Regions from separate parts of the Clostridium sp. JS66 genome, predicted to be linked through region 3. Evidence: riboswitches for the same ligand, from Rfam matches in the RefSeq annotation. Region 3 holds a riboswitch; each other region holds the start of a gene.

What was found. Region 3 has a riboswitch for ZMP and ZTP ahead of Q6H37_RS15485 (phosphoribosylaminoimidazolecarboxamide formyltransferase). Riboswitches for the same ligand answer to the same signal wherever they lie in the genome.
Positions count from the first base shown of each region.
Region 1: another riboswitch for ZMP and ZTP. It lies ahead of pflB (formate C-acetyltransferase); the one in region 3 lies ahead of Q6H37_RS15485 (phosphoribosylaminoimidazolecarboxamide formyltransferase).
Region 2: another riboswitch for ZMP and ZTP. It lies ahead of Q6H37_RS05145 (formate--tetrahydrofolate ligase); the one in region 3 lies ahead of Q6H37_RS15485 (phosphoribosylaminoimidazolecarboxamide formyltransferase).

Region 1 is NZ_CP131467.1:5,711,662-5,722,087, forward strand. It holds gene Q6H37_RS26495 (L,D-transpeptidase family protein) at 1-623, shown strand, start outside; gene pflB (formate C-acetyltransferase) at 714-2,960, opposite strand; ZMP/ZTP riboswitch at 3,038-3,121, opposite strand; gene Q6H37_RS26505 (cupin domain-containing protein) at 3,272-3,616, opposite strand; gene Q6H37_RS26510 (transglutaminase domain-containing protein) at 3,758-5,290, opposite strand; gene Q6H37_RS26515 (hypothetical protein) at 5,608-5,793, shown strand; gene Q6H37_RS26520 (hypothetical protein) at 5,865-6,515, shown strand; gene Q6H37_RS26525 (hypothetical protein) at 6,521-6,829, shown strand; gene Q6H37_RS26530 (glutathionylspermidine synthase family protein) at 6,859-9,306, shown strand; gene Q6H37_RS26535 (hypothetical protein) at 9,328-9,855, shown strand; gene Q6H37_RS26540 (YitT family protein) at 9,891-10,426, opposite strand, start outside.
Region 2 is NZ_CP131467.1:1,093,243-1,103,668, reverse strand. It holds gene polA (DNA polymerase I) at 1-1,418, opposite strand, end outside; gene Q6H37_RS05155 (YbjQ family protein) at 1,621-1,950, opposite strand; gene Q6H37_RS05150 (hypothetical protein) at 2,124-2,261, opposite strand; gene Q6H37_RS05145 (formate--tetrahydrofolate ligase) at 2,610-4,286, opposite strand; ZMP/ZTP riboswitch at 4,431-4,516, opposite strand; gene Q6H37_RS05140 (VC0807 family protein) at 4,768-5,205, shown strand; gene Q6H37_RS05135 (SagB/ThcOx family dehydrogenase) at 5,679-6,443, opposite strand; gene Q6H37_RS05130 (anaerobic nitric oxide reductase flavorubredoxin) at 6,684-7,877, opposite strand; gene ric (iron-sulfur cluster repair di-iron protein) at 7,966-8,664, opposite strand; gene Q6H37_RS05120 (DNA topology modulation protein) at 8,936-9,463, opposite strand; gene Q6H37_RS05115 (hypothetical protein) at 9,704-9,964, opposite strand; gene Q6H37_RS05110 (DUF4085 family protein) at 10,010-10,426, opposite strand, start outside.
Region 3 is NZ_CP131467.1:3,321,606-3,332,031, reverse strand. It holds gene Q6H37_RS15500 (LuxR C-terminal-related transcriptional regulator) at 1-65, shown strand, start outside; gene pepT (peptidase T) at 375-1,601, shown strand; gene yjeM (glutamate/gamma-aminobutyrate family transporter YjeM) at 1,622-3,133, shown strand; gene Q6H37_RS15485 (phosphoribosylaminoimidazolecarboxamide formyltransferase) at 3,190-4,365, opposite strand; ZMP/ZTP riboswitch at 4,419-4,500, opposite strand; gene Q6H37_RS15480 (hypothetical protein) at 4,553-4,747, opposite strand; gene Q6H37_RS15475 (YitT family protein) at 5,123-5,980, shown strand; gene Q6H37_RS15470 (cell wall-binding repeat-containing protein) at 6,093-8,171, opposite strand; gene Q6H37_RS15465 (NAD(P)/FAD-dependent oxidoreductase) at 8,498-9,937, shown strand; gene Q6H37_RS15460 (hypothetical protein) at 9,941-10,399, opposite strand.

The sequences.
Region 1 (10,426 bases), 2.4 Mb from region 3:
AATCATCATCTAATAGAAATGCTTTCAATATAAATAATCCTAAGAGTAATTATATAATTGTAGTTGATGTTTCTTCTAATAATTTAATAGTTTTTAAAGATGGTATTCAATTTAAAAGTTATCAAGTGGCAAGTGGAAAATATGATACTCCTTCCCCTTTGGGTACATGGAAAATAGTAAACAAGGACAATTGGGGTGATGGTTTTGGGGGCTACTGGATGGGTTTTAACGTCCCCTGGGGTAAGTATGGTATACATGGCACATTATTTCCTGGCTCCATAGGATGGAATTCATCCCATGGATGTATAAGAATGAAGAACTCAGAAGTGGCAGAATTATATAAAATTATTCCATATGGTACAACTGTCATTGTTTGGGGAGGACCTTATGGTAATTTTGGAAATTACCTCAGAACTTTAAAACCTGGAATGACAGGATCAGATGTATATCAGCTTCAATTTATGCTTCGAACAAAAGGTTACTATAATTCTAAGCCTAATGGCATTTATAATGATTATTTTAAATCTGTAGTTCATAAATTTCAGAAGGATAATTCTCTTCCTATATCTGATACTATAAGCTACAGTTTCTATTCCAAACTAGGTGTAAAATTAATTGATTAAAATATTTTGTATTCTAATACATATAAAAAATGTTTTTAAAAAAGTAGATTAAAAGCTTTTTACACTTTTAATCTACCTTTTAATTTTAAATTACATTTTTTCATGGAAGGTTCTGCTTATAACTTCTAGCTGCTGTTCTCTAGTTAATCTGTTGAAATGAACAGCATAACCTGATACTCTTATTGTAAGTGTGGGATACTTTTCTGGATTTTCCATAGCATCTATCAGCGTTTCCCTGTTTAACACATTTACATTCAAGTGAAAGGCTCCTTGTGAGAAATATCCATCCATCATGTTTGCAAGATTTACTATTCTGCTTTCTTCATCTTTTCCAAGTGCATCTGGTATTATAGAGAATGTATTTGATACTCCATCCTGACAGTAAGTTCTATATGGTATTTTTGCAACTGAGTTAAGTGATGCTAATGCTCCATTTTCATCTCTTCCATGCATTGGATTTGCTCCTGGCGCTAGTGGCTCACCTACTTTTCTTCCATCTGGTGTTGTTCCTGTTTTCTTACCATATACCACATTTGATGTTATTGTTAACACTGATAATGAATGTTCTGCATCTCTATAAGTTTTATGCTTTTTAAGCTCATTTGAAAATTTCTTAACTAACTGTACTGCTAAATCATCAACTCTATCATCATCATTTCCATACTTAGGGAAGCTTCCTTCTATTTCAAAGTCCACAGTTATTCCATCTTCATTTCTTATTGGTTTAACCTTTGCATATTTTATAGCACTTAATGAATCTGCTGCTACTGATAAGCCTGCTATTCCAAAAGCCATAAATCTTTTAACAGCTGTATCATGAAGAGCCATCTGTCCTGCTTCATAAGCATATTTATCATGCATGTAGTGAATTGTATTCATTGTATCTACATATAATTCAGCTACATATTCCATAACTTTGTTATAACTCTTAATTACCTTATTAAAGTCAAGAACTTCATCTTCCATCTTTTCTATATCTGGTACAACTTTAATCAAACTTCCATCCTTAGCTTTTTTCTTTTCGTCATATCCTCCATTTATCGCATAGAGTAATGATTTTGCAAGGTTTGCTCTTGCTCCAAAGAACTGCATTCTCTTTCCTATTTCCATAGCAGATACACAGCAAGCTATACCATAGTCATCTCCATATATTGGTCTCATTATATCATCATTTTCATACTGCAAAGAGTCTGTTTTTATGGACATTTCAGCACAATAATTTTTGAAGTTTTGTGGCAGCTTTTCTGACCATAAAACTGTCATGTTTGGTTCTGGTGCTGGTCCTAAATTAGTTAATGTGTGTAAAAATCTATAAGCTGTCTTTGTAACCAATGATTTCCCATTTACTCCAATTCCGCCTATGGATTCTGTCACCCAGTTAGGATCCCCTGCAAATAAATCATTATACTCTGGTGTTCTTAAATGTCTTACCATTCTTAATTTTATAACAAGCTGATCTATTATCTCTTGTGCTTCTGCTTCTGTTATAACCTCATTTTTTAAATCTCTTTCTATATATATATCAAGGAATGTTGTATTTCTTCCTATAGACATTGCTGCTCCATTATTTTCTTTTACTCCTGCCAAATATCCAAAGTATAAGAATTGAGCTGCTTCTACAACATTTGATGCTGGCTTTGATATATCTATGCCATAAGATGCCGCCATAGCTTTTATTTCACCTAAAGCTCTAATCTGCATTGATACTTCTTCTCTAAGTCTTATAAGTTCATCTGTAGTTGGTCCTACTAGCTCATTTAGATCTTTTTTCTTCTGTGCTGTTAAAAAGTCTATTCCATAAAGAGCTATTCTTCTGTAATCTCCTATTATTCTTCCCCTACCATAAGCATCTGGAAGTCCTGTAAGAAGTCCAACCGTTCTTGCTTTTCTTGCAGCTTCTGTATAAGCATCAAATACTCCTTGATTATGAGTTTTTCTATACTTACTAAAATAATTTTCTATATTTTCATTCATCTTAAAGCCGTATTCTTCTAAGGACTGTTCTACCATTCTCATTCCACCAAAAGGATTCATTATTCTCTTTAGTGGTGCGTCTGTTTGAAATCCTACTATAACTTCATTTTCCTTGTCCAAATAACCAGGTTTAAAATTATTTATACCTGAAATTTCATTGGTTTCAACATCTATAATTCCTTTTTTAATTTCTTCTATAATTAACTCTTCTGCTTCTTTCCAAAGCTTCTTTGTTTTTTCTGTTGGTACTTCTAAAAAGCTTTTGTCACCTTCATATGCTGTATAGTTTTTTTGTATGAATTCTCTTACGTCGATTTCCTCTGTCCATATACCTGATTTAAATCCTTGCCATTGTTTCATAATCATAAAAATGCCTCCCTACCTAATTAAAATATTTCTTTACATATCCAGGAAGCTTCAAAAAATATAAAGCCGCCTGGACAGTTTGCCCAGGCGGTCGACATTTTTCTTATAAATCACACTCCCTGTGGTAAACTCCACTTCCGCCAGTTATGTGATTCTGCTAAAAAATCTTTAATTGCATGACTTTTACATAGAATTAAATAATGATTTTTTAGTTTTTTTAAATTTAATAATATAATAGTAAACAATAATTCGTTGTTTGTCAATTTATAAATATAAAAATACTCATAAATACCTACATTATTTTTTAATTATGTCAAACTAAAAACCACTACTAATAGCATTTTAAACTTTTCTGCAGCCAAAAGTGCATGTGGTACATGTGCTGGCATTACTATAGTTTCACCCTTTTTAACGTTAAACTTCTCATCGCCTATGGTTATTTCAGATTCACCATCAAGAATATAAACCATAGCATCCCCTCCTGCCGAATGGGAGCTAATTTCTTCACCTTTATCAAATGCAAATAAAGTTACACTAAGAGCTTTTCCTTGAGCTAAAGTTCTACTTACAACTCTTCCCTCTTCATAGTCTACAAGTCCTTCAAACTCTAATGGTTTTGCAAAATCGATATTCTTTATAAAATGTTTCTCCATAATTTCTTACCTCCTAACAATATAAGTATTTCCTTATATTTAAATAGTAATACAAATTATATAATTAATCTGTACCATTAGTTACAGCATAATAAATTTCATTACAAAAAATAACAGCTAAAAGTTAGCTGTTATTTTTTACTATTTAATTGTAAATTTCATTATAATAGGTGTAGATATTTTTTGTCCTGAATCAGAAGCAACATTTGTAGTTACCACTAAATAATATACTTTACCTGATTGATAACTTTGTGCAGGTTTAACTACTAAAATATCTTTGGTCACATCAAAACTTATATCAACATCTACTCTGTTATATAATTCATCCAATACATATATATTGTCTTTATTTGCTGTAGAACTAGCTACACTTTTAGTAAACTTTAGTCTCCATGACTTATTGGGATCTATACCTGTCTTTTCTTGCCACTGTCTAGAATTATTAAAGTCTACTTCTGTATCATTAACTACTGTTACAACACAAGTATCTTTAAAGGCTCCATCATTTGATACTGCATTTATATAAACCTTACCAGGTTTTAAAGCCTTTATACTTATTCCATCGAAAGAAATTAATCCCTGTGCATCAAATTTCCAATTTATTGAGTTATCTGAAGCATTAGCTGGTAATACATTTGCAGTTAATGATGTAATTTCTCCCACTTTTAAAGTTATCTGATGTTTGTCCAATACCACAGACTTAACTGGTACATTAGTAATACTTAAATCATAATTTGTATTAGCACTTGGATACTTTGATCTATTCCAGTCATGATCTTTAGCCAATTGATCATCTGTTAAATTATAATAATCATAGCTTATTCTTCCCTGAACATCTGGCACAGGATCATCCCATGTACAATCTAATTGATACCACTTTCCATTAAGATTTACCAAATTCCAAGCATGATTTTCTACACTACTTCCATCTACCATACCAACTACAATTTTGGCTGGTACACCTGCTTTATTTAACATTTTATATGCTAAAAGTGCATATCCTTGACATACTGTAGTTCCATCATGCAATGCGTCATAAGCACTATGCTTTACAAGAGTTTCATCATAAGCAGTATTTGCAACTATGTAATCATGTATAGCCTTTTCCTTTTGATCTTGTGTCATAGAAGTTCTTATTATATTTTGAAGTATAGAATTCACCTTTTGATCTACCCAATTTTCCTGATCATATGTTAATAAATATTCTACAGTAAAATCTATATCTACATCTTGATTATATCCATGATACCTTACTTCAGAGCTTACAATAGAGTTTGCCAAATAATCATCAGATTCATCAATATAATCTAGTACTTCATTCAATATACCTTTTAAATCCGAAAAGTTTCCTGTATAATGTATGGAAAAACTTGTATTTCTATTTAAATAATTATCTTTGGCTACTTGTTTAATTTGATCTATAGTACTGCAAGAATTATTACTATATAAAAGATTAGGTTGTTTTACTTGCTGTTGTACAGATGCATTAAGAAGATTTTTATTTTTCCTGCTTATATTTCCACTATAATATTTTTCATTAATATTATTTATTTTAATATTATAATCAGAATTTTCAGTTGAACCTTTTACTCCATATGCTTGTACAAAAACGGGTGCAAAAGTAACTAAAGATATAACTATCATACTAGTGATTAATTTCCAAATTCTTTTCACATATTTCACTTCCTTTTGCAAAATAAATTTGTATACATTATACCATATATTTTATCTTAGTTTCCTTAAGTTCTCAAAAATAACTTCTTTTATAACAAATTATTTTTATATACATAGTGATAAATATATTTAAATTTATTTATTATTTATAAGATAATAAGCCAAAACTCATGTAATAGTTATTAGAACCATATTTTATATTTATAAATCTTCTTTTTTTACAATATTTAACCTAAAATCGTTATTGAATAGATTCCTATAAGATGATAATATTTGTATAAATTCAAAATATATAAATATTAAGGAGGATATACAAAATGTTTACTGAAAGGAAAACTTTAAATCTTTACACTTCTGCAGAATCCTATAATAATTCGAATCCAGATATAGTCATAAATGATGTAAGTATAGAGGTTCAAAGAGAAGGTTTTTTAGTAATAAAGGATCTTAATGGATATACTCATATAATAAATGTAAATAAATTTGTAGCTATCGTTTATTAAAAAAACATTAACCTAAAATAATTAGGAGAGGAGTATGGTTATGTTTTGTTATAATTTTCATAACCAGTTATATGAGTTTGAATTATCTTGATAATTATAATATATATGATATCTATTTAAAGTGGAAAAATGGTACTGAACCTTTTCAGTGCTTTTTTAAATCCACGCCATTTGTTTCTATTAAAAACTATCCAAACTTTATTATAAAAAAATTTGATATTACATGTAATGAAACAAAAGAACTTAACGAAACTAAGCATATAATAAATAAATATAAGAGGCATAATACTATTTTCATCTTAGACATACCTGGAAGTGAAAGTATTAAATTTGCCTGCATGCTTCAAAACAGCCTAAAGATAAAGCCTATACTTACTTTTAATGCTATACTTCATCCTTATGGTTTAGTGCAAGGAGAAGATTTTATAAGTAATTTAATTACTTGCGGAGAAAAAATTTGTGATATAAAAACTGAAGGTTATATCTTTATATTAGATAACGACAGATATATCTCTGATTCCACAGGCACTGAAGAAAACTGCTTTAATAACCAATATGAAACTACCGAGGAGGATATGCCCTCTTACGAATTGTTAAAGGAATTAAACTTTGCCAATGTAGTTTATATTTATAAAACATCTATTAAAGAAGATATTTCTTGTTATTTTGATTATCTAGAGCATTATAGTATAGAGGTAAACAAATATATGATTGGAGAATAAAATTTATGGATAATAAAAAATCATGGAAATATAAAGCTGCTGCACTAAGTCTTGCAGTATCGATGGTGTTAGTAAATCCATTAGCATTAACTGGTTGTGCACATCAAAATAAAGACAAAGATAAGGAAGATGATAATCAAAGCCAGTCTACTTCTTACTCACATTCGACACCTTTTATATTTAACTCTAGTTCAACATCCAGCGGCAGCAAATCTAGTATAAATACAGGTACTGCTAGCGGATGGAAAGCCTGGACTACCCCATCATCTAGTGGTGGATATTCTGGAGTACATGCTGGAAGCGTATCTAGTTAAATATATTACTTTGTGGAGATGATTTTAAAGTGTACAACTCTTTAACTGATAAACTTTTGTTTGACTACTACATGATAGATTGCAGAAGGAAAGAAACCATATTTTCTCCCTGCCCCTTCTATCTGGATGCTAAAACACTAAATAATATGAAAGAATCTGCAGAAACTTTAGATTTTCTAGTTAAAAGAATAATAAAAAATATTAATGGAAATTTTTCTGATTTTCAAGAATATATAAAGGACTTTAAATTTAAACAGGATATTGTAAATCTAAAAATTCCATTAAGCCCTATGTTTTGGGTAAGATATGACGCATTTATAAGACAAGATGGCGGAATTTTTTTCTCCGAATTTAATTATGACAAACCTTGTGCTCAAAGAGAAATCTTAGTTAGTGAATACTTGGAAACCCATAATAATTTAAATAGTGGATTTAAAGATAAATTTATAGCTTCTTTTAAAAATATAGTACATGATTTTTTTAAGGATCATGTACATGAAACATTTAATATAGCTGTACTTATAGATCCTTGTCATTTAGAAGAATGCCATTTATCATTTTTATATAAAGATATTATTGAAGATTCTAATTTCCATTTTATAGCTGTAGGTCCTAAAAATTTAAAAGTTATAGATGGAAATTTACTTGCTTTTGGTAAGGAAAAAATACAAGTAATTTTAAGACAATTCCCTACAGAACATATGGATGAAGTTTGCCATATAGAAAAAATTTTAAATTTATATAATCAAGGTAAAATTCTCATTATAAACGATCCTAGGGTAATCATTGGTCAATGTAAAAGTTTATTTGCTTACCTATGGTCATTAATAGAAAAACAAGATAAAAGATTAAGTGAGCGTGAAAGAGAAGTGATAAAAAATACTCTTCCACAAACTCGTATTTTCAAAAAAGATTATGTAGAAGATGTAATAAAAAATAAAAACAATTATGTTTTGAAACCTATTTATGGACGATATAGCGAAAATGTATTTATTGGAATATTGCATTCAGAAGAGGAATGGAAAAAATCAGTAGAATATGTTTTGGAAAATCCAGATGATTTCATTCTTCAAAAATTTTGTGCTATTCACAAAGATGCTGTAACTACAGTATCAGAAAATAGATTTATACCTAAAGAGGCTTTTGGAAACTTCGGAGTTTATCTTATAGACGGAAAAGTAGAAGGCTTTTGTACTAGATGGAATGAAAGCTATTTAACCTGTGATGAAGATACATGGATAACACCTATAGGCTTTTCAGATAAGCATATAGATATATTCCATTTTACAGGAAATAATAGAAAAGAAGTTTGGAATAAAGTAAGTGATAGGGCTATGATGGAATACGATTTTACTGGAAGTTATTTCAGGGATAAAGAATATACATCTCTAGACAGCCTTATTTTAGACAAAAATAAATTTGATGAACTAAAAAATGCTGCAAATAGTATATGCACCATATTTAAAAAAGCCCAAAACTTAGTATTAGAAAATATTAATACATTTTCTGAGGTTTTAGGTATTAATGGACTAGAAAATATAGTTAAAGCTAAACATACGGATTCCTTTTTATTTTTAGGAAGAATAGATTGGTGCCTTAACGAGCAAGGTGAGTGGAAACTTTTAGAAATTAATTCTGAAACCCCTGCAGGTTTAGTTGAAAGTATTGGTATAAGTAAAATAATACAACAAGAATTAAATATTCCATATAAAAATCCTAATGAAAACATGGTTAGTATGATAAAAGAAGAATTTTTTAAAATATTAAAGGATTATTCTAAAAATCATCATATTAACAATATAGGTATTTTATCTGGAACTTATTATGAGGATTGGTATAATACGCGAATTATATATAATATAGTTAAAGACCTTCCTTATAACATAAATATGGGAAATATCTACGATGTAAAAGTTAATAACAATAATTTATATCTTTATGGTAAACCTTTGGACGCTGTATTTAGATATTATCCCTTAGATTGGTTTATTCATGAAGATAAAACAGATATACTAAAGGCTATGGAACAAAATACCCTTAGTATAAACCCTCCCCATACCATAGTTACCCAAACCAAGGCTTTTTTAGCTTTAATCTTTGAATTAAAACAACAAGGTTTTTTTTCTAAAGACGAAAATCTTATTATCGAAAAATATATATCACAAACTAGTTTTGATGTAGAGAAACTTAATACAACTGATATTTGTATAAAACCACTTTTAGAAAGGGAGGGCAATGGTGTCTTATTAGGATATGAAGTATCTAAAGAACCTGAATACAATTTTATTTTTCAGAAACGAGAGCATATAACTCCAATAGATTATGATGTTTACTCAACTTTACACAAGGAAAATAAGCTTTTATACCCTATTATTGGCACCTATATAACTGGTGATAAATTTTGTGGTCTGTATACTAGATTAGGAAATCTGGTAACGACCAACTCCTGTATATATTCCCCTATATTTATCCGATGACTTGATAAAGGAGGTCATATAATGAGTAAAAAAAATAAATTTACTTCTACAAAATTATACCAACAAAATAATAAAAAATCTATAAATAAACGTACAGTAATTAAAGTTATTGTATGCATTTTAGCTATTTTGGCAGTGGTAGGAATATACGGCCAAAGAAAATATAAGCAAAGACAAGATGAGAAAAATTTGGTGGGGTATACTGTGCAAAACGAAAAATTTATAGATAGTTGTAATCTAGTTAATGTAGATGGATTCTACCTAGGCAAAGGCACATTAGACGGCCAGACTCATTACATTTTTCAAGCAGAAAAAAATAATCAAAAATCAGAAAATATAGATGTTATTGACAAACAAGTAGACATATATTATGTTGATTATTCTAATACATTAGATAAGCCAGGTACAGTTAAAGCTTACGCCACAGATTATGTGAAGAAGGATAAAAATGGAAAGGTAGTAAAGACTCAACAAAGATATTGTTACAAAGTATATATTCCTCAAAATTCAATAAAAAATTGTGGTGAACTCACCACATCAGATGAATAAAATAAGCAAATTGCATGGCAATTTGCTTATTTTATTTATATAATGTTTTGAAATCCTTCACCAAGAACTTCATTTATTTCATTTACAGTAATAAATGCCTTATCATCAATTAAGCTTATATACTCTCTTAATTTAAAAAATTCTTTTCTACTTATTACTGTAGTTATAACTTCTCTTTCGTTGTTTTTATATGCACCTTTAGCATAATATACAGTAGCACTTCTATCAAGTTTTTTAACTATATAACTTTTAATTTTTTCTCCTTCACTACTTATTATGGCCACATGCTTATAGGTATTGATACTTTTTATTACTTTATCAATTATAGTTGAGTTTATTATAACTCCTAATATAGCATACAAACCTTTATCTATTCCAAACACCAAAGATGCAGCTGCAGTAACTAGTATATCTGGAATCAGAACAGATTTACCTATACTAATTTTAAAATACTTATTTATTATTTTGCCAATAATATCAGTTCCACCTGTAGAGGCTCCTTGATTAAATACAATTCCCATACCTAATCCAGAAATTAATATTCCAAATATAAGTTGCACAAGGACATCGT
Region 2 (10,426 bases), 2.2 Mb from region 3:
AATTCTTTTATTTGTTTATTTAGAGTTTCAAAGACATCCTTTAAAAGAGAAGTTTCCTTTACTCTGATTTCATCTTCTTCTCCTTGAAGCATTATTTTAAGATAATCCTGTATAATAGAGTTTAATTCATATTCACCCCTAGAAGAATCAATTAAATAAGCTGCTATTTCTGTATCAAATTTTACACTGGTAAAGTTTATTCCCATTTTCTTAAATACAGTATATGGAACCTTTACATTATGACTTACTTTTTCTATTTTATTATTTTCAAATATATTCTTAAGACATTTTAATGTATCTTCATTATTTTCTTCATATATTTTATTAATCTCTACTACATAATTTTCGTTATCTATATTTAAAAACATCTTTTCTATATAACTTTCTGAGTAAATATTGCCATCTACAATTTTAAAAGTTAAGTATAAAATTTCATCTTTTGCAATTGAACTTATGTCTTCCCCAAGCTTTTTTAAATCCTTTATATTACTTATGTTTTTAAAGTCAACTTTAATATCTTCCTTTTCAATTTCTTTCTTTAATTCTTTTTCACCTATTACTTTATCTATAAGTGATTTAAATTGAAGCTCTATAAATAAGTTCTTTACACCTTCTACATCATAATTTTCCTTAGATTTTATTTCATTTAGATCTATTTCTATAGGAACATTAACCATGATAGTAGCAAGCTTTTTGCTGAATACTGCCTGCTCACTATACTGCATTAAATTTTCCTTTATTTTTTTTCCACTAATATTATCTATATTATTTAATACATTTTCTATACTTCCATATTCTTTTATAAGTTTAAAGGCTGTTTTTTCACCAACTCCTGGAACACCAGGTATATTATCTGATTTGTCTCCCATAAGGCCTTTTACATCTATGAATTGAGTTGGTGTAACTTCAAATTCTGAAATCATTCTGTTTTTATCATATATTTCTTTTTCCGTAATTCCTTTTTTTGTTATAACAACTTTTACATTATCTGTTGCTAATTGAAGAGCATCTCTATCTCCTGTAACTATATAAACTTCTATATCTTTTTTTTCTGCATATACAGAAAGGGTTCCTATAAGATCATCTGCTTCAAATCCGTCAATTTCAAACATACTTATGGAAAGCATATTTAATAGTTTTTTTACCACTGGAAATTGTTCTGCCAGCTCTTCTGGCATTCTTTTTCTACCAGCCTTATAATCCTTGTATTCATTGTGTCTAAATGTAGGAGCACTTCTATCAAAAGTACAAACTATATAATTAGGATTAATTTCTTCTCTCATTTTTAAAAGCATTGTTACAAAGCCATATACTCCATTAGTATGTAATCCTTGAGAGTTAGTTAACGGTGGCAGTGCATAAAACGCTCTATTCATTAAACTATTTCCATCAAGTATCAATAACTTTTCTTTAGACATAAGACCCTCCAAATTTGTTAATTATTTTATCTATATAAACTAATTTCAATTTCCCATTTTCTCAATCTCTTTATTATATCATCTTAACAAGTATATTCTCTATTTTTTTTAATATTTTATTAAATTAAGTTTCTTTTTATTTTAATGATACCCATATTTCTAATAAAAAAACATCTACAAATCAATGCAGATGCTTTCTTAATTATTCCTTTTCTACTTTAACTGCCGTTCCATAACATAAAACTTCTGTTATTCCTTGTGTTACTTCATTAGCATCGTATCTGACTCCAATAATAGCATTTGAACCTATTTCATCGGCATGCTTCATCATTAGTTCAAATGATTCTTCTCTGGTTTGTTCACAAAGTTCTGTATACAAAGATATATTTCCTCCTACAAGACTTTGTAATCCAGCTCCTATGTTTCCTATAACACTTCTTGAACGAACAATTACGCCTCTCACTAATCCACAATTTTCTATAATCTTATATCCTGCTATATCAAATGCTGTTGTTACCATTGATTTATCCATATTATTATTCTCCCCCTTCTTAATTCTAGCTTAGACCGCAGCTTGAATTTTTCAAATAGATATGATAAATTCTGCTTGATAAAATTACAAAGATAAGTATGTCATTGAAAATATTAAATTACCACAAAGAAAAAAACAGCAGAAAGAACTCTGCTGATACCGTATTAAAAATTTTAACCCCTACTAAATAGAACACTAACCATATCGAAAAGAAACTTATGTGATTCTCTTCTTCTTATTTTTTTAACTGCTTTTTTATCTCTTTTAGCAGCTTGAACATCTTTTTTATTTTCATTAATAATATCTTTCATGAAAACCACTCCCCTTTTACCCATTAATATGCATTTCAAATAAGTTTAGTTACAACAAAATCATAGTAGTAGGCTTCCCCTTTTGTTTAACACTTATATTACATATGTTTTTTGTTATTTTATAATACTATTATAATATTTTTATAAATAAATGTCACTACCTTTTAAAAAGAATATTGAAAATATTTAGAATATTATCTTAAATGCAATTTTATTCATTAATATTATAGTGATTTATTATATCTTTACTATAAATTGAAGCCAATGCTTCAGTATACAAAATACCACTAAAACATTGGCTTCTTATTTTTTATATTAATTTTTGAGATTATATAAACAAGATACTTACTAGAATAATCCGCTTATTACTCCATCTTTATTAACATCAATTTTTTCAGCTGCTGGAACTTTAGGAAGTCCTGGCATTTTCATTATTGCTCCAGTTAAAGCAACAACAAAACCTGCTCCTGCTGAAACTGTTACTTGTCTTACAGTTACTTTAAAGCCTGTTGGTCTTCCAAGTTTAGTCTGATCATCAGTTAAAGAATATTGAGTTTTGGCCATACATACTGGAGTTTTACCAAATCCATTTTTCTCTAATTCATCAATTTCTTTTTCAGCTTGTGCTGTAAATACTGCATCATCAGCACCATAAATCTTTTGGGCTATAGCTCTTATTTTTTCTCTTATTGGGAGTTCTGCATCATAAGCAAATTGGAAGTTGTTTTCTTCTGTTTCTATTAATCTTATTACTTCCTTAGCAACTTCAACTCCACCTTCTCCACCTTTTGCCCAAACTTCTGATAGTTTAACATTTACTCCAAGAGCTTTACATCTATCTTCAACTAATTTTAATTCAGTTTGAGTATCGGTTGGAAATGCATTTATTACTACTACTGCTGGTAATTTAAATACCTTAGTTATATTTTCAACATGCTTTAATAAATTTGGAAGTCCTTTTTCAAGAGCTTCTAAGTTTTCATTATTTAAATCAGCTTTTGGTACTCCGCCATTGTATTTTAATGCTCTTACTGTAGCAACTATTACAACTGCATCTGGTTTGAGTCCTGCCATTCTACATTTAATGTCTAAGAATTTTTCAGCTCCAAGGTCAGCTCCGAAACCTGCCTCTGTAACTACATAATCTGCAAAATGAGTAGCCATTCTTGTAGCCATTATTGAGTTACATCCATGAGCTATATTTGCAAATGGTCCGCCATGAACAAATGCTGGTGTTCCTTCAAGAGTTTGAACTAGATTTGGTTTTAATGCATCTTTAAGCAATGCAGTCATAGCACCTTGCGCATTTATTTGTCCAGCTGTTACAGGTTCTCCAGCCCTTGTATATGCTACAACTATTCTAGCAAGTCTAGCTTTTAAGTCTTCTATATCGCTAGCTAAGCAAAATATAGCCATTATTTCTGAAGCAACAGTAATATCAAATCCATCTTCTCTTGGTACTCCGTTAACTTTTCCCCCCATACCGTCAACAACAAATCTTAATTGTCTGTCGTTCATATCAACACATCTTCTCCAAACTATTCTTCTTGGATCAATGTCTAAAGCATTTCCTTGATATATGTGATTGTCCAACATTGCTGCTAATAAATTGTTAGCTGCTCCTATTGCATGAAAATCTCCAGTAAAATGTAAGTTAATGTCTTCCATTGGAACAACTTGTGCATATCCACCACCTGCTGCTCCACCTTTTACTCCAAATACTGGTCCTAATGATGGTTCCCTTAATGCAACTATTGTATTTTTGCCTAATTTTGATAAAGCGTCAGCTACACCTATTGATGTAGTAGTTTTTCCTTCTCCTGCTGGTGTTGGATTAATTGCTGTACAAAGAATTAGCTTACCTTTTTTTCCTGGAGTTTTCTTTAATAAGTTGTAATCTACTTTAGCCTTATATTTTCCATAAAGCTCAATGTCATCTTCAGAAATACCTATTTTTTCAGCTATCTTCCTTATGTCTTGTGGTTTACACTCCTGTGCTATTTCAATGTCTGATTTAAAACCCATTTTAAATTACCCCCATCTCTAATTTTTTTATTTTTATCTCCTTTGTATTAGATATTAAGGAGATTGTTTAACTTTACATAAAATTTTTCTTTAGATTTAATTAAAGATGTCCAACAGTTAACAAAAAACGTAAAACCGCCTGGACACATTTGCCCAGGCGGTCGACATTTATACTTTATAAATCACACTCCCTGTGGTAAACTCCACTTCCGCCAGTCGTGCGACTCTTAAATTTTCAAAATAAAAATTACTGCTTCAATAAACATGTAATTGTAAATTTTATCACTGTATCTTAATATTAAATGATAATGCTAATTATGTCAATTAGTAAATATAAAAAGATTTGTATATAGTTTTCATAAAAAACATGTTGACTTTATATATCAGAGTGATATATAATAAAGACACAGTATATCACTCTGATATATAAATCAAATTTAAATAATAATTTTATGTAATAGTTGAAAAGGGGACTGAAGTTATGGAAAAGATGAATACAAATAATAATAATTCAATAATAAACAATATTTTAAACAAAGATTTTATCATTAGTGCTATTATTCCTGTTTTAATATGCTTAAGCTTTAATAAAATTAACATGACACTTAAGGGTATAATATTAGCAGGTATTTGGAGTATTGGTGTAGTGATCCTTAATTTTATTAAAGACTATGAGATTAATGCCCTTGCAGTAATTACCGCTGCTTTTTCTGGAATCGGTTTGCTAGGTACTGTAGTTTCAAATAATCCAAATTTTTATCTATTAGCACCAATAGTGAGAGATGTTTTATATGCTTTAGTCTTCTTTTTATCTGTGCTAATTAAAAAGCCATTAATTCAAGTTATAGCAGAACAAATATATCTTAAAAATGTTCCAGAAGAAGTTAAGAAAAAAAATCTTATAAATCAATTTGGGTAATTCTTACCATTGCATGGGGAATTTTAAATGTAAGCCAAGCAGTTGTTGGCGTTATATTATTGCATTATGTATCTATGAGTTCATATTTTACTATAATTACTCTTTACACTAATATTTCTACTCCATTACTTTTAGCTTTCTCAATTGCATTTCCAAAATGGTATAACAAAAGAGCTAAATAGAAGGATTTTATTAAGTTATTCTTAAACTCAGGTAGAGTTTGCTTATGAGGAATACCTCTCTCCACCTGAGTCTTAGAAGAACTTATCCAGAGACGTAGCTGCTCTTTGCTCCCACTTGGAGAAGTGGGAGTATTAGAGCAGGTAGTCATCGGATAAAGATGATAAATAAAAAAATCCCTAATGTTATTCATATTATAACTAAGGGATTTACTTTCTATTTATATAAATTATGCTTTTAACATTTGATATTCTTTATTTATTATAGTATACTTCCTATACTTTATTAAAATATTACCTCTGTTTATTACCTATTGCCGCCATGTATACTATAAATTCATTTTCTCCATCCAAATTTAACATTTGGTCAATAAGATTTTGATCATAAATTCCAATAGCACATGTTCCACATTCTACAGATTCTGCTGCTATGTAAAGATTCTGACAGAGATGCCCAGCATCAAGTAAAATCTTTTTATGGGCTGTCACATCAAATTTATATTCTGCTCTATAGGGAATACAACTCCATGCAAACAATACTGCACTCTTAGAAGCAAAATTTGGTGCAAAGGGTTGTCTAGGTGTTGCCTGATCAATTTTCATTTCCATCTCTTCTATAGTATTAATAAATACTAGTTTATGTTCTAAAGGCAAATATCTATATATTCCTTTATTCAATCCTTCAACCATATTTATTATCAAATATGTCTCAAATGTATGTGCTGCTCCACCTGAAGGTACTCTTCTTATCGTAGTCATATTGTTATTCATAACTTTTTGAATTCCTTGAGTTGCCCAGAGCAAATATGACAATTGCTCTAAACTAATGCTTTCTTCAGCATACTTTCTTATACTACGCCTATTCTCTAAACAATCAAATACATTGCTTTTTGATAATATATCTTTAGATACTTCAGGTAAATCAATTAATATTGAATCGCTATCATATTCTTTTTGAAAAGCAGGGAATGGCAGTCCCTTTTGTCTGTCTGTTTGAACTTCATCTAAAATCTGAAAATTTGCTTTTAAAAACTCCCTATTCTTTTTATATCTGTTCATACCTTGCTCCTTATTATATAAGTATAATTAAACTTTAAGAAAAACAGAAATACTACTTAAAGCACTACTGTTTTTCTTGGCTATTCTATATATTAACTTTATTTAACTGTTATATATTAGTTTAATTATCTCTTAACTATTATCACTTACTTTATTTAAGTATACTACCCTATAAAAATTATTTCTGTAACTTAGGTTACACACTAAAACATATAATAATTTTTAATTGTATTCCTAAAATTAGACTTGTATTTTTTCTAAAACATTACTTCCAAACTCTCTGCACCTGCTTATTCCCTCTTCATCTGGATTCCATAATTCTTTTATTCCTTCACTTACTATTTCGAAACCAGCCTCATTTAATTCTTCACTAATAATTTTTACTGATTCGCCACTCCAACCATAACTACCAAAAGCTGCCCCTTTTTTTCCCTTGAAATCAAGTCCTTTAATCATCTCCAATATTGCGGCTGTCGAAGATAATATTCCGTTATTTATTGTTGATGAGCCAACAAGCACCATTTTTGATTTAAATACTTCGGTAATAATATCATTTTTATCATTTTTAGATGAATTAAATATCTTTATAACAATATCCTTGTTTGAACTTTTTATTCCTTCTGCTATGGCTTCAGCCATCCTTCGTGTGCCATTCCACATTGTATCATAAATTATTGTAATCTGATTTTCTTGGTAATCCTTTGCCCATTCCATATACTTATTGACTATTTGCAGCGGATTATCCCTCCACATTATTCCGTGACTAGTGCAAATCATATTGACAGGTAAATTAAGACTTATTACCTCCTCTATTTTCTTTACAACAAATTTGCTGAATGGAGTTAAAATATTAGCATAGTATTTTATTGCCTCCTGAAATAATTCACCTTGATCAACTTTATCGTTATACATCAATTCAGAGGCATAATGCTGCCCAAAGGCATCATTGCTGAATAGAATATTTTCACCGGATAAATATGTAAACATTGAATCAGGCCAATGAAGCATCCTTGCTTCTACAAATGTCAGTTTATTTCTACCTATATTTAGACTATCCCCAGTCTTTACCTCTACAAAGTTCCAATCCTTATGGTAATGTCCCTTTAATATTTTTACACCACTTTTAGTACAATAAATTGGGGTATTGGGTATTTCTTTCATTAGCTCTAAAAGCGCACCACTATGGTCACTTTCAGAGTGGTTCATTATTATATAATCTATTTTGTTTAAATCAATTTCTTTTTTTAAGTTGGCTACAAATTCTTTGGCAAATGGATACCAAACAGTATCAATAAGTACTGTCTTTTCATCTTTAATTAAGTATGAATTGTATGAAGAACCTTTATGTGTAGAGTATTCTTCACCATGGAAAGTTCTTAGCTCCCAATCAATCTTTCCAACCCAGGTAACAGTGTCATTTATTTTAAAACTCATATAAAAAAACCTCCATTTAATTATTGATATTATGTTTATATATCATAATTTGATAATTTTAGTTACCACCTTATACTATTGGTTCAAATTATCGCAGATTTTTAAACAAAATATTGTTTTCTAAATGTATATGTTGAAATAAGTCTAATTCAACTTCTTTTAACTTTTCATATGTTATTTTAAAAGAACCACATGCATCTTTTGGGACACTATAATGATCTGTCACTTCCCTTAATTCCGTTATAATATCTCCTGCTCCAGTATGCTCTTGTTCCAATTCATTAATAAGATTTAATAAGCGATTTTTATCATCAGCATTACCTTCTCTTTCATATTGCCTTATTTGAGGAAATATAAACTCTTCTTCTTTAACTAAATGCTCTTCAAGTTCAATTCTTAAATTGTTAAACAACTTATGAACTTTAAACAATTCTTTATGGGATTTACCATGAACCTTCAATATTTTGAAAACATATTCACTTATTCTAGGAAGTTCCTCTCTCAAATATGCATGGTGAGTATTCACTATATAATCTATTAACTTACCAGAGCTTTCTTTTGCCCAATCTACAAACTCATTGTTTTTTTCTGTGAATTCTTGATATTTGTTATTAAGATCTTCTAACAATTGACTCCCATCAAGCTTTTGTGCAAGTATTGCATCACTTAAAGGCCTATTTCCTCCACAGCAAAAATCAATATTATACTTATAGAAAATATCACTTGCATTAGGAAATTCCGTAACAATATCACCAATTTTATCATTCTCATTAAATTTTCTATTCATCTATAGCGCCACCTGCTTTCTTATTTTCACATTTTACTGCATAATTACTCTGTTAAGTATTATGTGCTTATGATTGATATTTTATCTATTACTATAAGGAGAATTCACTTACACTTTGACATATACATGCCTCCACCTCTACTAAAATAAAGAAAATAAAAAACCATATACTTTAAGCAATTTTACTGATTTTTTTATCAGCAATTACTTTTGTACATGGTCTCATTCCTTTTACATAAAATGTTAAATTTTATTTGTAAATTTACTCACTTCAAATTTTTTCATTTAAAAGTTTTATAATGTACCTATTTACATCTCTTCTATTTTTAAATATTATTATCTGCTTATCTTTATTTTTTTCAATTATATAATTATTTCTTCTACCTAACTTTTGAGGAAAATTCCAAATATATTTCATAAATTCAAAATCAAACTTTTCATTACACCCCTCTGACATATCTGGTCTTACCCTATTTAAATTTGTAATAACTCGTTTAAAATAATTAAGTATGCACGCTACCCTACTTAATTCAAAACAAATTACCGTATCAGCCTTTTCAAGACGAATATCCATAGTTCCACCATAATTACCATCAATTATCCATTCATCACCTGCTATCAAAAACTTTTGTTTTTTTACCCATTCATCTCTTGGTGTTTCAACCCATCCACTATTCCAAAACTCTTTATCAAGATGAATAAGTGGAATACCCGTTATATGTGAAAGTTTTCTTGAAAATGTACTTTTACCACTACCTGGTGAACCTATAACCATTATTCTTTTTCCTATATTATTCATTTATATCACCTTTAATTTTCCAACTTCCATATTGACTACATTTCCAATTGATGTTCCTTTTTAACATTTTCTTTTATGTATTTTAATAATTGCTTTTGACTTAGTTAACATTTATTTTAAAAATATTCGATGTTGTATGAGTATCATCCCATATTCCTTCTATTTTATAAATATAATTTCCTTTTTCTTTTGGTAATTGAATTGTTCTGCCTCATTTTATATCATTATTTCATAAGAATATTACGTATGGAATATTGAAATTGCTATTACTATAATCCAGAAAAATAATATACAAGATAAAATTATTTTTAAACCATTATATTTTGTATATGATTGAAATTTCTTACTTGATCTATAATCAAAAATCTGCAAAACAAATAAATCAATGATAATAAATGGCATTAATTTTTCATTATCTATCTTTCCTATAAAATGACACATAGCCAATACAGTTGCTGCTATTCCACACATAAATCTAATTACTAAATATTTGTTTTTCAAAATCACACCACCTTTAATTCGTTTTTAGTACTCCATAATATATTACTAATGTATGAAGGTAATGTTATCAGCAGAAATAATGAAGTCTACTAAGTCCATTTTTTTATTTTGAAGCAAACCGTGTAATTCATATTTATTGTTTATTTTATATATTTCATCATAAAGCCACCACGAATTTTTCAATAAAGCATCTTGTTTAATTATCTTATAATTTTCAAACTTTACTCCATATATATCTGTAAAACTACCTTTGTTATCAAATAATATCAGCACATATTGCTCCGTTTGCCTTACATCTATAATACTGCAATCATGAAAGTTTATATTTTCAACTATACTTCTATCAAATGATTTTGATGCCTTTTTGTAATATTTTTCATACTCTTTAATAGTTCTGTTTACTGACTTTTCATTATTCTTACAAAATAGAATTATGGCTTGTATTACTTTATGAGATGCTCT
Region 3 (10,426 bases):
GCAAATTAGGTGTACGCAATAGGATTCAAGCTGTGGCAAAGGCAAAAGAAATAGGAATTATTTAAAATGTGGGGGATGTCAGGGATTAGGATATGAAGGATTTTATTCTAAATACTTTTGACATCTCATACTATTTTCAGCACTTTTAAGTGCATATATATGTAATTAATCTAAAGTATGATTGGTTTATTAACTTATTTCAACCTTTTTAGTCATACTTTAAGATGGTTAATACTTAAAAAAAAAGTGATATAGTGTAATTACGTAATTGACAATAAACTGCCAAACATTTAAATAGGTTCTGCAGAGCTAAATAAAATCAATGTGCCTAATACTTAAAATTATTTTACATTATAGATTGTGAGGAGATTAATATGTCTAATGTTGTGGAAAAATTTATTAATTACATAAGTTTTGATACTAGATCAAATGAAGAAGTAGAAAATGTACCAACTACTTCAGGACAGCTTGTGTTAGCAAAGGCTCTTGTAAAAGAGTTAGAAGAAATAGGAATGAAGGAAGTTTCAGTAGATGAAAATGGCTATGTTATGGCAACGTTACCATCAAATACTACTAAAGAAATTCCTACTATAGGATTTATTGCTCATATGGATACAAGTCCAGAAATTTCAGGAAAAAATATAAATCCTAAATTTGTTGAAGATTATGATGGTAAAGATATAGTTTTAAATGAGGAAAAAAATGTAATACTTTCTCCAAAGGATTTTCCAGAATTGAAAGATTATATTGGTAGAACACTTATTACAACAGATGGAACTACTTTGTTAGGTGCTGATGATAAAGCAGGAATTTCTGAAATTATTACTGCTATGGAATATTTAATTAATAATGCTAAAATTAAACATGGAACTATTAAAGTTGCATTTACTCCAGATGAAGAAGTAGGAAGAGGTGCAGATCACTTTAATGTTGAAAAGTTTAATGCAGATTTAGCTTATACTCTAGATGGTGGTGCCATTGGAGAATTAGAGTATGAAAATTTCAATGCAGCAAGTGCTAAAGTAACTATAAATGGAAGAAGTGTACATCCTGGAAGTGCAAAAGGAACAATGATAAATTCAATGCTTATTGCTGGAGAATTTATGAGCATGCTTCCAGAAAATGAAACACCAGCAACAACAGAAGGATATGAAGGCTTTTACCACATAGTTACACTTAATGGTGGAGTAGAAGAAACAAAACTTCAATATATAATAAGAGACTTTGATGAGAAAAATTTTGAAAAAAGAAAAGAATTTATGACTAGTGTTGTGAAAAAATTGAATGAAAAATATGGTGAAAATACAGTTGAAATTGAAATAAAAGATCAATACAGAAATATGAAAGAAAAGATTGAACCTGTAAAGCATGTTGTTGATATTGCTTTTCAAGCAATGAAAGAAGTAAATGTTGTTCCTAAAGTTCAGCCTATAAGAGGTGGTACTGATGGAGCTATGCTATCATTTAAGGGACTTCCTACACCAAATATATTTACAGGCGGACACAATTTTCATGGAAAATTTGAATATATTCCTATATATTCTATGGAAAAAGCTGTAGAGGTAGTACTTAAAATAATTGAATTATATGAAAAAATGTAAAAAATTAAGGGGGAGAAAAAATGGAATCAGCTAATAAAAAAAAGATGACATTAGTAGCACTTATATTAATGATTTTTACATCAGTATTTGGATTTGCTAACATACCTAGATCATTTTATTTAATGGGTTATAGTGCAATACCATGGTATATTTTATCTGCAATAACCTTCTTTATTCCTTATGCATTTATGATGGCAGAATATGGAGCAGCATTTAAAAGTGAAAAAGGAGGAATTTATTCATGGATGGATAAGTCCGTTGGACCTAAATATGCTTTTATAGGCACATTCATGTGGTATGCTTCCTATGTAATTTGGATGGTTAATATATCTTCTTCAATATGGATACCACTTTCAAATGCCATATTTGGAAGCGATAAGACTGCAACTTGGTCACTTTTAGGATTGAGTTCCACTCAAACATTGGGATTATTAGGTGTATGTTGGATTTTAGTTGTAACTATAACAGCTTCTAAAGGATTGGAAAAAATAACGAAAGTAACATCAGTGGGAGGTACTGCAGTAGCATTACTTAATATTGTACTATTAATAGGTGCAGTAGCCGTTTTAGTATTAAATGGTGGGCATTTAGCTCAACCAGTTGCGGCATCAGCTGCTTTTACACAATCACCAAATCCATCTTATCAAAGTACAATTAGTATATTATCATTTTTAGTATTCGCATTATTTGCTTATGGTGGAATAGAAGCGGTTGGAGGATTAGTAGATGAAACTGAAAATGCAGAAGTAACATTTCCAAAAGGTGTTACCATAGCAGCAATAATTATTGCTATAGGATATTCTTTAGGTATATTTTTATGTGGTATATTTACTAATTGGCAAGAAGTATTGTCAGTAAAAGGTGTTCACATGGGTAATGTTGCTTATGTGGTAATGCAAAATTTAGGATATCAGTTAGGAAAAGGTTTTGGACTTAGCCAGGCTGGTGCATTAACAATGGGAGCTTGGATGGCTAGATACATGGGATTGTCTATGTTCTTAGCATTAACAGGAGCATTCTTCACATTATGTTATGCGCCATTGAAACAATTAATAGAAGGTACACCAAAAGAATTATGGCCAGGAAAAATGGCTGAAATTAAAGATGGAATGCCTAAAAATGCTATGTGGATCCAATGTATATTTGTAATGGTATTTATATTACTAGTTTCTTTTGGAGGAGATGCAGCATCTAAATTCTTTGCAATATTAATAGAAATGACTAACGTAGCAATGACTCTTCCATATATGTTCTTGTCAGCTGCATTTATTGCTTTTAAGAAAAAAGAAAGTATTAAAAAACCTTTTGAAGTTTTTAAAAATCGTACTTGGGTACTTGTTGCTACTGTAGTAGTTACATTTACTATAGGTTTTGCAAATTTCTTTACAATAATAGAACCAGCAGTACATGGAAAAATAAAAGACACAATATGGATGCTTGCAGGTCCAGTAATCTTTAGTATAATTGGTTTGTTAATATATGGATCATATGAAAAGAAAAAACAGAAACATTTAGCATCACGTGATGTATAAAATATATAAAATAGGTTGTGCCATTTGGTACAACCTATTTTATATATTATGTATTTTTAATGGTGAAATAATCTTGTCCCAGAGAATGACATAGCTATGTTGTACTCGTCACAGGCTTCTATTACTAAATTATCTCTTAATGATCCTCCAGGCTGTACAATGTATTTAACTCCACTTTGAGATGCTCTATCTACATTATCCCTAAATGGGAAAAATGCATCTGAACCTAAAGAAACTCCAGTTAAATTTGAAAGCCAGGCGCTTTTTTCTTCTTTTGTTAATCTATCTGGTATTTCTTGTAATATATTTTTCCATTCTTTTAATTCCATAGAAGTAATATCATCTCTAAGATATTGATCTATAACATTGTCTCTATTTGGTCTTGAAACATCTTCTTTAAAGGGAAGATTAAGAACAGCTGGATGTTGTCTTAAAAACCATATATCTGCTTTAGATGCAGCAAGTCTAGTACAATGTATACGGGATTGCTGTCCTGCACCAACACCAATTACTTGACCATCTAAAACAAAGCAAACAGAATTGGATTGAGTATATTTTAGAGTAATCATGGAAATAAGTAAATCACGTTTAGCTTCATCACTAATATTTTTATTAATAGTAACTACATTATTAAGCATATCTTCTTTTATTATCACATTATTTCTTTTTTGTTCAAAGGTTATTCCATATATTTGTCTTTTTTCTATTTCATAAGGTTCATAATCCCAGTCCATTTGAATGATACAATAGTTTCCTTTTTTCTTTTTCATTAAAAGTTTTAAAGCTTCATCAGTATATCCTAATGCAATTATGCCATCTGAAACAGATTTACTTAAAATTTGTGCTGTAGGAAGATCTACTATATCACTTATAGCAACCCAATCACCAAAAGAGGACATTCTATCTGCACCTCTAGCACGTGCATAAGCACAAGCTACAGGAGATAAGTCAATATCTGATACAAAATAGGATTTCTTCAATGTATCACTTAATGGAACACCTACGGCAGCACCAGCAGGACTTACGTGTTTAAAGGAAGCAGCAGCAGGAAGTCCTGTAGCTATTTTCAATTCTTTAACTAATTGCCATGAATTGAAGGCATCCATAAAATTAATGTAACCAGGATTACCATTTAATATTTTAAAAGGCAGTGTTTTATTTTGAGCATAAATTTTTGCCGGCTTTTGATGTGGATTACATCCATACTTAAGTACAATTTCTTGATTTTTCATAAATTCAACCTCCAAAAAATAAAATAAAGCAAAAAACGCCTGGGTAAAATAATATATTCTACCCAGGCGGTCGATAACTTTTTTAAATCATGCTCCTTATGGTTAATTCCATTTCCGCCAGTTACATGATTACTAACTAAAGTATAACTTATATGAATTCCTAAGTCAAACATGAATTAAAATTTTATTATAAACTAAATAAAATTAATAATATAATCATTGGAAGAGCCGAAAATATAATATAGAGTATTGAAAAATCACTGTTATCATCCTTTGCTTGTTTTTCTTCAAGGCTATAGTGATTTTCAGGGTTGCTTATTATTTCAGTTATCTCTTCATTTTTATCCATTGCTTCTTCATTTAAAAAATTCAAACTTACCATAATATACACACCTCCACACTATGATTTAAATAAAAGTATAGCTTTAATATTAATCAATAATTGCATTTAAAGTATATTTATTCAATATATAAAGAATATATTAATAAAGTTTACTATTTGTTAATATTATTATATTCCTTTGAAAACGTTTTTACAATAGTTTTGTTAAATTTATCTATTATTTTTTCTTAATAATAGAAAATACTGTTATTAATTAGAAGTATTGTAAAGTTATTTTTAATGTTAACCATTGAAAATTGTGCGTCATAGTAATTTTTGATATAATATTAATATATGATATGTAAAATAAGTTAGAAATTTTACATATTTGTTTAAGTGACTGTGAAAAAGTCAAAAGAGTTAAGGGGGAATTTCATGATAAAAAAATATATGAATATTTATTCGAAAACCACTAAGGTTTTATTGATTATTTTAGGTGCAATTTTGTATTCTATTGGGTTAGAGATATTTTTAATTCCCAATAATATTATAGATGGTGGAATAGTTGGAATATCAATTATGATAAGTCATTTTACTAATATACCTCTTGGTATTCTTACGTTCATACTTAATATACCGTTTTTTGTTATTGGATATAAGCAAATTGGAAAAACATTTACCATATCAACTTTATTTTCTGTAGTATGCTACTCTATTGGAATATCTATCTTCAAGCCAATTCCAGGTATAACTCAAGATGTTCTTTTAGCTTCAGTTTTTGGTGGAATAATAGCAGGATTAGGAATAGGAATAATAATAAAAAGTGGAGGTTCTACTGATGGAGCTGAAATAGTTGCAATAATTTTAGATAAAAGGTTAACTTTTTCAGTAGGACAAATAGTATTGTTTTTCAATTTTTTTATATTAACTTCAGCAGGTTTTGTTTTTGGATGGGATAGGGCAATGTATTCCCTTATTGCATATTTCATAGCAATTAAACTTATAGATATTATAGTTGAAGGTATAGATGAGTCAAAGGCTGTATTTATTATTTCTAGCAAACATGAAGATATATCTCAAGCTATAATGGATAGGCTCGGAAGAGGAATAACTTTACTTAATGGAAAAGGAGGTTATAAAGGTGTTGCTACAGATGTGATATATGTGGTAGTATCACGTTTGGAAATTTCTAAATTAAAGTCAATTGTACATGGATTTGATGAAAATGCTTTAGTAACAATAGGAAGTGTTGATACATCAGGAAAGAGTTATAAAAAGAAAGCTATACACTAATAAAAATCTTAATATGGAAAAGTATAAAGCACTATCAAACTTATATAATGTTGATAGTGCTTATTTTTAATTATTAAGCAGTGTATTTTTATAACCTTTTATGGCAAGTAAATTATTTTGCTAAATTAATTTTAACACTTTCTGGAACAACTGCAGCTCCTCCAAATATTACTTCATTTATATAATTCTTTGTATTGATATAATTCTTTTGATTAATTATATTGCTATTTACAAGAATAACTGGAGCATTATATTTGGCTGCATATATACTACCTGATAAGGCATCTGGAAAATTTTCTCCTGAAGCAAAAGTTACTGTGGAACTATCTAAATCAAAGTATTTAGCTATATTTAATGAGGTTTCATACCTATCCCTTCCCCATATTCTCAATATATTATTATCAGAAAGGTTGGAATTACTTTTAATTTGTTCTTTTATATTGTCAGATATGACACCTGTTCCACCTATAATATATACTTTAGAAGGTTTAACTTTATTAATGGTTTGCATAGCAGAATCAGATAAAGTATTACTATCTGATAAAATTATTGGATAGCCCTTTGAAGCAGCTATAGTTGATATACTTAAACCATCTGCAAATACATCACCACCAGCTATAAATATTGGAGTACCTTCCTTAGCATCTATTTGATCATTTATAGTTTTTATAGTACTATATTTTGCATCATCACCACTAAGCCTTTTTATATTGGAGTATCCTGAATCCTTTAAGTTGTTTACTATATTGTTATTTACGTCTTCTTCATTTCCTAAAATATATATTGTTCCATCTTTACTTAAATGGGATTTTATATAGTTTAAAGTACTGATGTTTTCAAAAGAATAGCTGCCACATAAAAGAATAGGAGCATCTAATTTTTTAGCCAGCACACTTCCACTAAGGGCATTTTGAAAATTATAACCTGATGTAATAACCACATTATTAACTGTTCCATTATTTAGGTTTTCTGCAATTTTGCATGCTGTTTGAAATCTATCTTGTCCACTTAGTCGTGTACTTGAATATTTTTTATTACCAACACTAACAGGTGCCCAGTTATTTATTAATGCTTCAGCCTCGCCATCACTGCTTATACATCTTCCATAATATTCTTCAGAGTATGCCTGCCAATTTGGAAAATACAGTGTTTGATCATATCTATTTGATACTATTCCATTAGCTTTATAGTAAACATCGTTATCAAATGAGTTATCTACTGAGGTTGCATCTGTTAATTGTACATTATAAATACTGTTTTTACTTAAGAACAAATTGTTCCTAACCCAGTTTTTAACGGCGCCATCCATCATATAAATATCGTCAATGGAATTACCATAAAATACATTATTGTATATGTAATTGTTAGTGGCATTACTAGCAACAGCCATACCATAAGCATGATTGTTATATAAAAGATTATTTTCAACGGTACAGTTACTTCCTCCATTTGGTCTGCCATACATTTGTATAGCGGCTCCCGCATTATCATGAATTTTATTTCCTATAAATGTCCAGTTGTAACATCCATAACCTATGTATATTCCATGATCCTTTGGTTTATTTATTTTTAAACCTACATTATATATTTCACAATTTTTAACACTGCAGTAATCAGAACCTTCACCATCTATACCTGAAGTACCAATGCCTCTATATACCGGATAGTCCAAATTATATATAGTTAAATTCTCCATATCAATATAACTAGACTTTGTGTGCGAGGAGTCAAAACTTTTGGTTACATATATTCCAGCACCTGAGTAGTCCTTCATGGTTATTCCATCAACTTTCCAGTAAGAACAACCAGCAAAGGTTATTGCATCTGCTCCATCTTTTCCACTTAATTCTCTCTCATTATTTCCTGTCATAATAACAGTTTCTCCAGGATAATTTTTTATAGTGTACCAGGCATCATTTGATCCATTTTTGTTAAACACATTTGTAGTTTCAAGGTAGGTTCCACCTCTTATCATGAGAGTATCTCCTGGCTTTAGTACATCTATTCCAGCTTGGATAGTAGTAAAAGGATTATCGATACTTCCCAAATTGCCTTTGCCAGTGCCCTTATTTTGAGATACATAGTAAGTATTTCCACTATTTTCGGCATAAACCTTAGTTACATTAAGGGTTAGCGATTGAAATAATAGAAAAGTTAAAACAGATGTAAAAAAAACTAAAAATTTTTTCATTAGTATCCTCCTTGTAGTTAAATTTATAAGATTATGTTTATAAGAAAAAATAAATTTTATATAATAATTATCTATTAATGTAGCTTTTAATAGAAAAATAAATAATATTTGTTGTTTGCTAATTATAACAGGATTAATTACAATAATTTTTATTATAACACAAAATTTAGTAGTTTCATTTAATGTTGATTTTTATACATAATTTGGAATATTCTTAATATAGTGAATTTTTACATATTTATGTATTGTGTAGCATACTTAAATAAGATATTATATAAAATATAGCATAAATTCCATAATCAATAATTAAGGATGGTGGTGATTTTATGTATGATGTGATAATAATTGGAGCAGGAGTAATAGGGGCTAACATTGCCAGAGAACTTTCAAAGTTTCAAATTAATGTTTGTGTACTTGAAAAAAATGAAGATGTAAGTTGTGGTGCATCTAAGGATAATAGTGGTATAGTTCATGGTGGATATTCAGATGAGCCAGGTAGTTTAAAAGCAGAGTTCTGTGTAAAAGGCAATAGAATGTTTGAACAGCTTGAGAGGAAATTGAATTTTGGTTATAGAAAAACGGGTTCTTTGGTGCTTGCTTTTTCAGATGAAGAAAAAGTTCATTTAGAACAGCTTTATAAAGATGGAATTATCAATGGTGTAAGTGGAATGAAAATAATGGATGGAAGTGAAGTAAGGAAAATAGAACCATATTTAAGTAAAGACGTAAAATGGGCATTGTATTGTGAAGATTCAGGAGTGTGTTCTCCTTATGAATTTACCATAGCTCTTATTGAAAATGCTATAGTAAATGGTGTTGAATTAAAGCTTAATCAGGAAGTTCTAGCAATGGAAAAGTTGAAAGATAGTTTTAAAATTACAACTAATAAAGAAGTTTTAGAAAGTCAATATGTTATAAATGCAGCAGGAGTTTATAGTGATAAAATTTCAAAAATGTTAGGATTAAATGATTTTAGTATTATTTCAAGAAAAGGAGAATATATCATATTTAATAAAGATCAATCTTACTTAGTTAAAAGAGTAATATTTCAAGTACCAACAGAAAAAGGTAAAGGAATATTAGTAACTACCACTTACCATGGTAATCTTATGATAGGACCAGATGCTGAACAGGTAGATTATAAAGAAGATGTATCTACAGATGAAGATTCTCTTAAGGCTATTGTTGAGGCTGCCAGAAAATCTGTAGATGGCTTTGATATGAAAAAAGCATTAACTTCATTTGCAGGGGTTAGACCTACTAATACAAGAAAAGATTTTATAGTAGAAGAAAGTGATGTTAAAAAATTTTTAAATGTAACAGGTGATTCACCAGGACTTACATCTTCACCTAGTATAGCCAAAAAAGTATTAAATATATTGAAAGATTCAGGATTAAATTTACGAGAAAAGAAAAATTTTAATCCTTATAGGAAGCCAATTATAGTTAAAAAGGATGAAAATTTTGATGGAAATGTTGATGTTGAAGATCCCAAAAAGCATATAATATGCAGATGTGAAAAAGTTACTGAAGCAGAAATTATAGATTCTTTAAGTAGAGGAATTGAAGTAAAATCTTTAGATGCTGTAAAGAGGCGTACGAGAGCAGGAATGGGCATGTGTCAAGGAGCATTTTGCGGACCTAGAGTAAGATCATTAGTTGCTAAAACTTTAAATATAAAAGAAGAGGAAGTTATGCAAAAAGGAGAAAAATCTTCCAATTTGCATGATAGAGTAAAAAGAATAACTATTATGAATATGAAGTAATGTTTATTCAATCATTAGTTCTTTTTGGAAAAGCTTATATATAGATAATAATCTGTTATATAAGCTTTTTAATATATTAAGTGAAGAATCTTCCTTGGAATCCTCCAGTATTTCCAGATTTAATTCTAAAGTACCTAATAAATATTTAAGTTCTATAAAATTAAGTTTAATTATAATGGGGTCATGATAGGAACTATTAGTTAAAAAATACATAATATCATGAAGCTTATTATTAAAATCATTTAGATAGGTTAATTTAGAAAAATTATAATTGCCCTCTGCATCAATAATAAGTTTATTGTTAATTAATATTTGTTTATATACACAATTAAGCACACAGTCAATTTCATCTAATTTAATAGTTATTTCCTTTCTGATATAAAGTCTTTCATCTTCAGAAGGATCATTAGCATCTAATTTTGGTGCATTTATTTTAGTTCTAAATTTTATTATTTTTCCCATAAGTTACTCCTAATAAAAGTATTAAAT